One region of the Faecalicatena sp. genome, then DNA from elsewhere that is predicted to be linked to it. Evidence: a T-box and tRNA genes for the amino acid it is inferred to sense, from the RefSeq annotation. Region 1 holds a T-box; the other regions hold tRNA genes.
What was found. The T-box of region 1 lies ahead of leuS (leucine--tRNA ligase). A T-box ahead of a tRNA ligase gene usually reads a tRNA of that ligase, here a tRNA-Leu.
Positions count from the first base shown of each region.

Region 1 (3,138 bases):
CTTTTTCTCTGGAAACAAGTTCTTTGTCATTATGACTGTCTACATAGCGCAGGAAATACCAGGAAGATCCTGCCCACTGAGGCATGGTGTTTGTCTCACGTTTTGCCGGCTTTCCGCAGACCGGACACTTGCAGTTCACCCACTCGTCGATTCCGGCAAGCGGTGACTCTCCTGTTCCTGTCGGCTCATAGGATTCTACCTCCGGCAGACGAAGCGGCAGCTCTTCCTCCGGTACAGGCACGGCTCCGCAGTCCGGGCAGTGGACGATCGGGATCGGCTCGCCCCAGTAACGCTGGCGGGAGAATACCCAGTCACGCAGCTTGTAATTGACCGTTGCGTGTCCGATACCTTTTTCTTCTATAATATGAGGAGCTTCCTTCTTCAGGACAGCGGACTCCATGCCGTTCCAATCCCCGGAATTGATCATGGTTCCTGATGCCTCTGTGTAAGCCTCTGTCATGTCCTCGATCTCTTTTCCGTCTTTCGCGATGACCTGAATGATCGGAATATCGAATTTCTTAGCAAATTCAAAGTCACGGTCATCATGTGCAGGTACACACATGATCGCACCTGTACCATAATCAGCCAGTACATAGTCAGAAAGCCAGATCGGTGTCTTTGCGCCGTTTAACGGATTAATCGCATAGCTTCCTGTGAAGACTCCTGTCTTCTCTTTATCCTGCAGACGGTCAACATTGGACTTCATAGAAGCATCGTAAATGTATTTCTCTACTGCTTCTTTTGTCTCAGGTGTGGCTAACTTTGCAGCCAGTTCATGCTCCGGTGCGAGCACCATAAATGTTGCGCCATACAGAGTATCCGGCCTTGTTGTGTATACAGTGATCTTTTCCTCTCTTCCTTCAACCGGGAAATCCACCTCTGCACCGTAAGATTTTCCGATCCAGTCAGACTGCATCTTCTTTACCTTTTCCGGCCAGTCCAGTTTATCTAAGTCATTTAACAGGCGGTCTGCATACTTGGTGATCTTAAGCATCCACTGGCGCAGGTTCTTCTTTGTTACCTCTGTACCGCAGCGCTCACATTTTCCATTGACAACCTCTTCATTTGCCAGACCTGTCTTACAGGACGGGCACCAGTTGATCGGGAATTCCTTCTCGTAAGCAAGCCCTTCCTTAAACATTTTCACAAAAATCCACTGGGTCCATTTGTAGAAATCAGGATCTGTAGTATTGACCTCCATATCCCAGTCATATAAAGCTGCGATCTCATTGATCTGGCGCTTGATGTTCTTCACATTCTCTGCTGTAGAGATAGCCGGATGAACCCCCATTTTGATGGCATAGTTTTCCGCCGGCAGACCGAAAGCATCCCATCCCATCGGATGTACAATATAATATCCCTGGAGTAATTTATAACGGCTCCATACGTCGGAGATAACATAACCTCTCCAGTGTCCTACATGAAGGCCGTTGCCTGACGGATACGGAAACATATCCAGGCAGTAATATTTTTCTTTCTTATTGCCGTTGTCATCCACCTTGGGATTTACCGGGTTCTGAGCCCAATTTTCACGCCATTTTTTCTCAACAGCCTTGTGATTGTACACAATCTTAGACATTTTTCGATTCCTCCTGTTTAGATCTCTTTTGTCTTTCCATTTTTTACACATTTCATTGAAAATCCTGACGGGTTTCCAACATAAGAAGTGGGCAAGCCCACTTCAAATCCCCCACTCATGAGAGGCTTGCACAGTTTAGCGCCGCCGCGATGCCGCAAAAGCGGTTATATCCCTTATTGCGGCGTGTGCATCCCCCGGTGAGTTCTTATGATATCAGGACATTCCAGAAGATTTTCCTGATATCATAAAAAAGCCTTCTCTTCTCAATTAAGAGACGAAAAGGCTTTGATTTCCGTGGTACCACTCTCATTCATCTGATCATCCAGATGCACTCATTGCTTCTGTAACGGGAAGACCCGCTTTTATCTACTATCCTTTCAATAAAAGAACTCCGAGGGGAGTTGGGAGATTACGTTTCTGCCTCGCACCGCCCGGCAGATCTCTGAAAACGATAGGCTCTTACTATTCCTCATCAACGTTTCTGCAATATTCTTACTTATTATAAGAAGAATGTTAAAATAAGTCAAGACCTTTTCTCTAAGATTGAGCAAAAGGCGCCGGAAAACTGGGAAGATGCATCACATCTGCATTTTGGTAACAGGCAGCATGAACAGTATGACGCGTCTTTCCTATCCTAATGCCACGTCCAGAATCATCATGAGCGTAAATCCGACAGCCACTCCGATGGTACTGATGTTGGTATGTGGTTCTGCCTGTGCCTCAGGGATAAGCTCTTCCACAACAACGTAGATCATCGCCCCGGCTGCAAACGCGAGCAGATACGGCAGGATCGGCACCACCAGGCCTGTCAGCAGTATAGTGATTACCGCGGCGATAGGCTCAACAATGCCGGAAAGAGTTCCGTATACGAAGGCTTTCGTCTTTGAGACGCCTTCCCCTCTCAGAGGCATGGATATGATCGCCCCCTCCGGGAAATTCTGAATAGCTATACCAATGGACAGAGCAAATGCTCCAGCCAGGGACATTGTCGTATTTCCCGACGCCACGCCTGCGAACGTAACGCCAACAGCCATACCTTCGGGAATATTGTGCAGTGTTACTGCGAGAACGAGCATGGTTGTCTTCTTGAAGTTGGATTTCACCCCTTCCTCATCTCCGGTCAGATGCATATGCGGTGTCACAGTATCTAAAAGCAGCAAAAATCCCATTCCTAAAAGGAAACCAACTGCCGCCGGGATCCATGCGATTCCTCCGCCTTCCTCAGCCATATCGATGGCAGGGATCAGAAGGGACCAAACGGATGCTGCGATCATGACTCCTGATGCAAAGCCTAAAAGGGCCTTCTGAAGCTTTTCGTTCATTTCCCTGCGCATAAAGAATACCATTGCTGCGCCTAATGTTGTCCCCGCGAAGGGAATGAGTATACCTATTATCATGTTTTGGTTCATGTGCGTTCCCCCATTCATCTTTGTAGTCTTTTGCATACAAGTTTATCTTATGCGTGAAGGAATACATTTGTCAATCAAATTATTTATCTCTTCTTTCCCCGCTTTTGAAAACACTATAGAGATCATAACCGGGATCTACAGTTTGTTCTT
Region 1 is NZ_JBZUUL010000048.1:4,341-7,478, forward strand. Features, by position in the region: gene leuS (leucine--tRNA ligase) at 1-1,579, opposite strand, end outside; T-box leader at 1,847-2,064, opposite strand; gene AC4OGX_RS20340 (ZIP family metal transporter) at 2,209-2,988, opposite strand; gene AC4OGX_RS20345 (DUF3793 family protein) at 3,124-3,138, opposite strand, start outside.

Region 2 (3,138 bases), on a different contig from region 1:
CCGCTGAAATCTCTGGAGTTTGATACCACAGAGGATATCTGCAACGGTGCGATTGAGCTTGCACTTGTGAAGCAGTATATCGAAGTGGGCGACGTGGTCGTGCTGACAGCAGGAATCCCTTCTCCAAGTGTGAAGAAAGAAAAGAGCGGCGTAAGCAATATGATGAGAATTGCCACGATCGAGTAGCCTTTGGACAAAAGCTGGTTTGATAGAACCGTGTTTTATAAACAGAATTACGTGAAGGGGAAAAGAGATGAAGAAACAACCATTTGTGACAAAAGAACAGATAGATGAGATCGTGAAGGAATTCCCAACCCCTTTCCATCTCTATGACGAGAAAGGAATACGGGAGAATGTAAAGGCACTGAAGGAGGCATTTTCCTGGAATCCCGGATATAAAGAGTACTTTGCGGTGAAGGCAACGCCGAATCCGTATTTGATTGATATTTTGAAAGAATATGACTGTGGATGTGACTGTTCTTCTTATACAGAGCTGATGCTGTCCGATGCAGTCGGGATCAGAGGGGAAGATATCATGTTTTCCTCCAACGATACACCGCCGGAAGAATATGTGCTGGCAGACCGGCTGGGTGCGATCATCAATCTTGATGATATTACCCATATTGATTTCCTGGAGGAAACGATCGGACACATCCCGGAAACGATCAGCTGCCGTTATAATCCAGGCGGACTGTTCAAGATCAGTAATGATATTATGGACAATCCGGGGGACTCCAAGTATGGAATGACCACACAGCAGATCGAAGAGGCGTTTCAGATTTTAAAGAGCAAAGGGGCAAAGGAATTCGGTATTCATGCCTTTTTAGCAAGCAATACGGTGACCAATGACTACTATCCGATGCTGGCAAAGGTGCTGTTTGAGCAGGCAGTACGCCTTCAGAAGGCGACAGGAGTGCATATCAAGTTCATCAATCTCTCAGGAGGGATCGGCATCCCTTATACACCGGACCAGGAGCCCAATGATATCCGGGTGATCGGAGACGGCGTGCGCAGAGTGTATGAAGAGGTGCTGGTGCCGGCAGGGATGGGCGATGTCGCTATCTATACCGAGCTTGGCCGTTATATGATGGCGCCGTATGGCTGTCTTGTGACAAAGGCGATCCATGAAAAGCATACTCATAAAGAGTATATCGGTGTGGATGCCTGCGCCGTAAATCTGATGCGTCCTGCTATGTATGGGGCTTATCATCATATTACGGTGATGGGAAAGGAAGACTGGCCGTGTGACCATCAGTATGATGTGACAGGCTCCCTGTGTGAGAATAATGATAAGTTTGCCATCGACAGAATGCTCCCTAAGATCGAGATGGGAGACTATCTTGTGATCCATGACACAGGCGCACATGGTTTCTCTATGGGATATAATTACAATGGAAAATTAAAGTCGGCAGAGGTACTGCTGAAAGAGGACGGTACAGCACAGCTGATCCGCCGTGCAGAGACCCCGGCAGATTATTTTGCAACCTTTGACTGCTTTGAGATTGGAAAAAAACTGCTTCAGAAATAAAAAAAGTATTGCAAAATACTACAGGATATGATAAGATAAATCTCGGCTTGAGGAACAGATAAACGTCTGGTTCAAAGGCCGATGAGCGGATGTGGCGGAATGGCAGACGCACAAGACTCAAAATCTTGCGGGGGTGACCTCGTGTGGGTTCAAGTCCCACCATCCGCAGTAATTGTACATAACCCGGGCGTTCACTTAAAGGTGGGGCGCCCGGGTTTGTGTTTTATTGGGATAAAACAGATTACATAGCCAGGGCATGGTCGGTTCATAACCGTTGAGGATTTCGGCATAGGATTTTTGGCGGATCCTGAAGTCTAAGGATTTGCAATAAGAGCAGGTTAAGGTGATAATATGCGAGAAAAAGTATCTAAAGCAATATGGTACATTTTATCTTTTACATGTTTCTTTATAGGTATTTACCTATTATTTTTTAAAGGAGCGATATTGGCATCCATGACAGTTGGGATAGGAATGGGGCTTTCCAGCCCATTTTTGTATGACTTGATTATGAAAAAGTATAGTATAGAGGAATCTGGATTTTACTGGTATATGTTACGAATGCTCTTAACTCTCACGGGCGCCTTTTTGGCACTACTTGTAGCCTTGCCTATTTATCAATTGGTAAATAGGAATGGGATTTTTCAAAAGGCAGAGATGGAAAATTACAAATCAATATTAAAAATAGTGATGTTTATTATATATTTGGCAGTACTATTTTTGAATAGAGAAGTTAAGCGGTTTCACAAGTATATTATATTTGGAATGTTTTATTTATTATGTGTTAATCTTACCTTTTTTTCAGATTCTATAAATTTGATGATTGTAAGAAGTATGAATAAACTACTATTCGATGGTTTAGGTATAAAAGAGTTTGAATTTATAATTGATGGGTTTTTAGTACCTATAAAAGAAGCCATACTCACTTATATTATCTTTGATACAGTTCTAGAAAAAAAGCAGGATCAAGAACAAAAGTTTAATAAACAGCGGCAGACTACATATGAGGTGAATGTTATAGATCACAAAGGGGAATTAGGAAAGGACTATTATATAACAATAAGATGATGTTGGGGTCAAAAGTCAGTTTGGTACAACAATTTTAACATAACAGAGGTGTTCTGCTATTTGCTGAATATAATAAGTGATGGAGCAGTAAGATGAGATTATTAAGTATAACAGCCCAGAAGCCGGACAGCACCGGGAGCGGAGTATATCTGACGGAGCTGGTGAAGGGCTTTCAAAGGTTAAATATTGAGCAGGCAGTAGTCGCTGGTATAAGCCGGGATGGTACGGTCTGTCTGCCAGAAGGAGTGCAGGTGTTTCCGGTCTGTTTTGAGACGGGTGACCTGCCTTTTCCGGTTGTGGGGATGTCAGATGAAATGCCGTATAAAAGTACGAGATATTCGGACATGACACAGCAGATGACAAGGCAGTTTAAGACGGCCTTTGCTAAACGGATACAGGAGGCAGTACGCGAATTTATGCCGGATATCATTCTGTGCCATCATCTGTATTTTCTTGCGGCGATGGTGAGGGAGATGTTTCCTGATATCCCCGTATATGGGATTTCGCATGGATCGGACCTGAGACAGATCAAGAAAAATGAATGG
Region 2 is NZ_JBZUUL010000049.1:178,760-181,897, reverse strand. Features, by position in the region: gene pyk (pyruvate kinase) at 1-186, shown strand, start outside; gene AC4OGX_RS21495 (diaminopimelate decarboxylase) at 254-1,528, shown strand; tRNA gene AC4OGX_RS21490 (tRNA-Leu) at 1,614-1,696, shown strand; gene AC4OGX_RS21485 (hypothetical protein) at 1,880-2,593, shown strand; gene AC4OGX_RS21480 (glycosyltransferase family 4 protein) at 2,686-3,138, shown strand, end outside.
Region 2: it encodes a tRNA-Leu, which carries the amino acid that the T-box ahead of leuS (leucine--tRNA ligase) is inferred to sense. The anticodon was not compared.

Region 3 (3,138 bases), on a different contig from region 1:
ATGCGCAAAAAAGAACGTGAAACGGCGGAGAATTATCAGAGAAGATGTGATAAAATGGGGATACAAAGTTCTGTTAACAATGATATAAAGGAGAGCGCTATGGCATATTATATGGGAATCGATCTTGGCACATCGAGTGTGAAAGCTTTGCTCATGCGTGAGGACGGCATAGTGGTGGATACAGTTCAGGCTGGATATGATATTTTGAAGCCAGAACAGCAATATGCGGAACAGGATATGGAAATTCTTTGGGATGCGGCAAAGCAAACGATCCGAAGTCTCTTTGCTCAACATTCTAATTTAAAGGATGAGATCAGAGGCGTGGGATATTCCGGGCAGATGCACGGTCTTGTTATGATTGATAAGGAGGGGCGGCTTCTTCGAAATGCGATCATATGGGCGGATCAAAGGACAGGGGAGACGATCAGCCGGATTTATGCGAAGGTTCCGGAGGATGAGTACCGCAGCATTTCTTTGAACTCTTTAAGTACGGGATTTCTGGTCACCTCTTTAATGTGGGTGAAGGAGAATGAGCCGTCTCTTTATGAAAAGATCGACAAAGTAATGCTGCCCAAGGATTATCTGCGGTATCGAATGTGTGGTGAATTAGGAACTGATCTGTCGGATGCATCGGGAACCGCTGTTTTTGATACGGCGCGCAGGGATTGGGCCTGGGATTTGATCGAACGGCTTGATTTAGACAGAAAAATTTTTGTGCCATGCCATGAAGCACATGAAACTGCCGGAGTCAGCAGCCTTAAATGTGAAGAAGAGACGGGGCTCAAGGCTGGTACAAGCCTGGTCTATGGCGGGGGAGACAGTATGATGCAGGCAGTGGGGAATGGATTGATCGAGCCGGGGCTTCTATGCGCGAATATAGGAACAGCAAGCCAGCTTTCCTGCTGCGTTAAGCGGCCGATACATGACAGCCGGTACAGAACAAATACGTTCTGTCATTCCGTGCAGGATGCATGGATCTTAATGGGAGCAAATCTAAGTGGCGGGGTGGCTTTGAAGTGGCTGAAGGAAAATATTCTGGAGATGAGGTCTTTTGATGAGATGTCCAGGCTGGCAGAAACGGCTTTGGCCGGAAGCGGGGGGCTGTTATTTCTCCCCTATCTAAACGGCGAACGCACACCTTATCATGATCCTGAGGCAAAAGGGATCTATCATGGACTGACGTTAAAGCACACAAGGGCCGAACTGATCAGAAGTACGATGGAGGGGATCGTATTTGCTTTGAGGAATTCATTTGATATTTTTCAAGAAATGTCTGTTGGGTGCGACCGCATCATAGCAAGCGGAGGCGGTGCCCGTGGGCGGCTGTTTAGACAGATACAGGCAGATGTGTTTGGCGTGGAGATCTACACGAATCAAATAAAGGAGCAGGCCTGTGTCGGTGCTGCAGTTACGGCGGCGGTCGGAACAGGCGGGTATGGCTCCTATGAAGAGGCCTGTGAAAGAATCGTGAAAATGGAAGAGGAGATCGTGCAGCCGGATCTTGAAAGGCAGAAGATCTATAGGGAAAGATATGAGGCATATAAGGAACTGTATCCAAGGAATCGGGGATCGTTTGCGAGAACTTGACGAGTTTGAGGATAAGATCCTCATGTAATAAAAAAAGGCTGTAATCACAAGGATTACAGCCTTTATGCGGAAGAAGAGACTTGAACTCTCACAGGATTAACTCCCACTAGAACCTGAATCTAGCGCGTCTGCCATTCCGCCACTTCCGCTCGACAAGTGATATAATATCATATAGATCTGAGTTTGTAAACCCCTAAATTTAAATTTTTTAAATTTTTGTGGAATCAGGATGTACTCCTGCAGTGTTTCCGATTTCTTTTAGTACCTCCTTCCTCGTTTGAATCATCGGAAAATAGTCTTTTAGTGTTTTTGCCATAGACGGTTCCTCCTTTGTAATATGAGTGTGTTTGTGCAAAGCTGCTGTTCTAATTTACGGATTAAACTTCGACAGTGAAGTACCGAATAAAATAGAAATCTTGTGGCTGGATACGGCATGATCGCCTTCCACATAAGATAGTTTCACACTATCATAACTTAGAAGAAGAAACAATAAACACTCTATAAAATTTACATGCAGTAAATATTTTGTAGAATATTTCTGTATTGACATCTGGGAAATTTGTGATATACTTTGATAATCAAAGTATTTTAAAATAAAAATATTTGGAAATGAAATTAAACATGGAGAATAATTATGATAGGAAAGATATGTGGAACAGGTTCATACGTGCCGGCGCATTTTCTGGACAATAATGATCTGTCTAAGATGGTGGACACAAATGACGAATGGATACGTGAACGGACCGGGGTGATCAGGAGACATATTATAGAAGAAGAGACAACCGTCTCCATGTCCGTGGAGGCGGCAAGGCGTGCGCTGGAGAATGGCGGTGTTGCACCACAGGAAGTGGATCTGATCCTGGTTTCTACGTTTACCTCAGAAGTGCTGCTTCCATGTACGGCCTGTGAAGTACAAAAAGAGCTGGGGGCGGTCAATGCCACAGGGTTTGATCTGAATGCGGCATGTACGGGATTTTTATTCGCATATAATACGGCGCAGGCATATATTGCATCCGGGGTCTATCAGACCGTTCTGGTCATCGGTGCGGAGAGCTTATCCAATACGGTGAACTGGGAGGACCGGGGAACCTGTATTTTATTCGGAGACGGCGCAGGTGCGGCGGTACTAAGGGCGGAGGAAGGCAGGTTTTATCAGCCGGTCACACATTCCGATGGAAGCTTAGGCAGTGCACTTACATGTATGAGCAGGCATCGAAAGAACTGTCCGGCCAGGGAGGAAGATTTAGACTCCTATATGCACATGGATGGGCAGGCGGTTTTCAAATTTGCTGTCAGGAAGGTGCCGGAGGTGATCACAGAGGCCCTTGCCGGGACAGAGTTTACGCCCCGTGACATCGATTATTTTATCCTGCATCAGGCAAATAAACGGATCGTAGAAGCCGTTGCGAAGAGATTGAAAGAGGATATCAGCAAGTTCCCGATGAACCTGCAGGAATACGGGAATACATCCTCGGCAAGTATTCCGATCCTTTTAGATGAGATCAACCGAAAGGGAATGCTCAAAAGAGGAGATAGGCTTATGATGGCAGG
Region 3 is NZ_JBZUUL010000027.1:57,885-61,022, forward strand. Features, by position in the region: gene xylB (xylulokinase) at 100-1,587, shown strand; tRNA gene AC4OGX_RS13890 (tRNA-Leu) at 1,653-1,736, opposite strand; gene AC4OGX_RS13895 (beta-ketoacyl-ACP synthase III) at 2,222-3,138, shown strand, end outside.
Region 3: it encodes a tRNA-Leu, which carries the amino acid that the T-box ahead of leuS (leucine--tRNA ligase) is inferred to sense. The anticodon was not compared.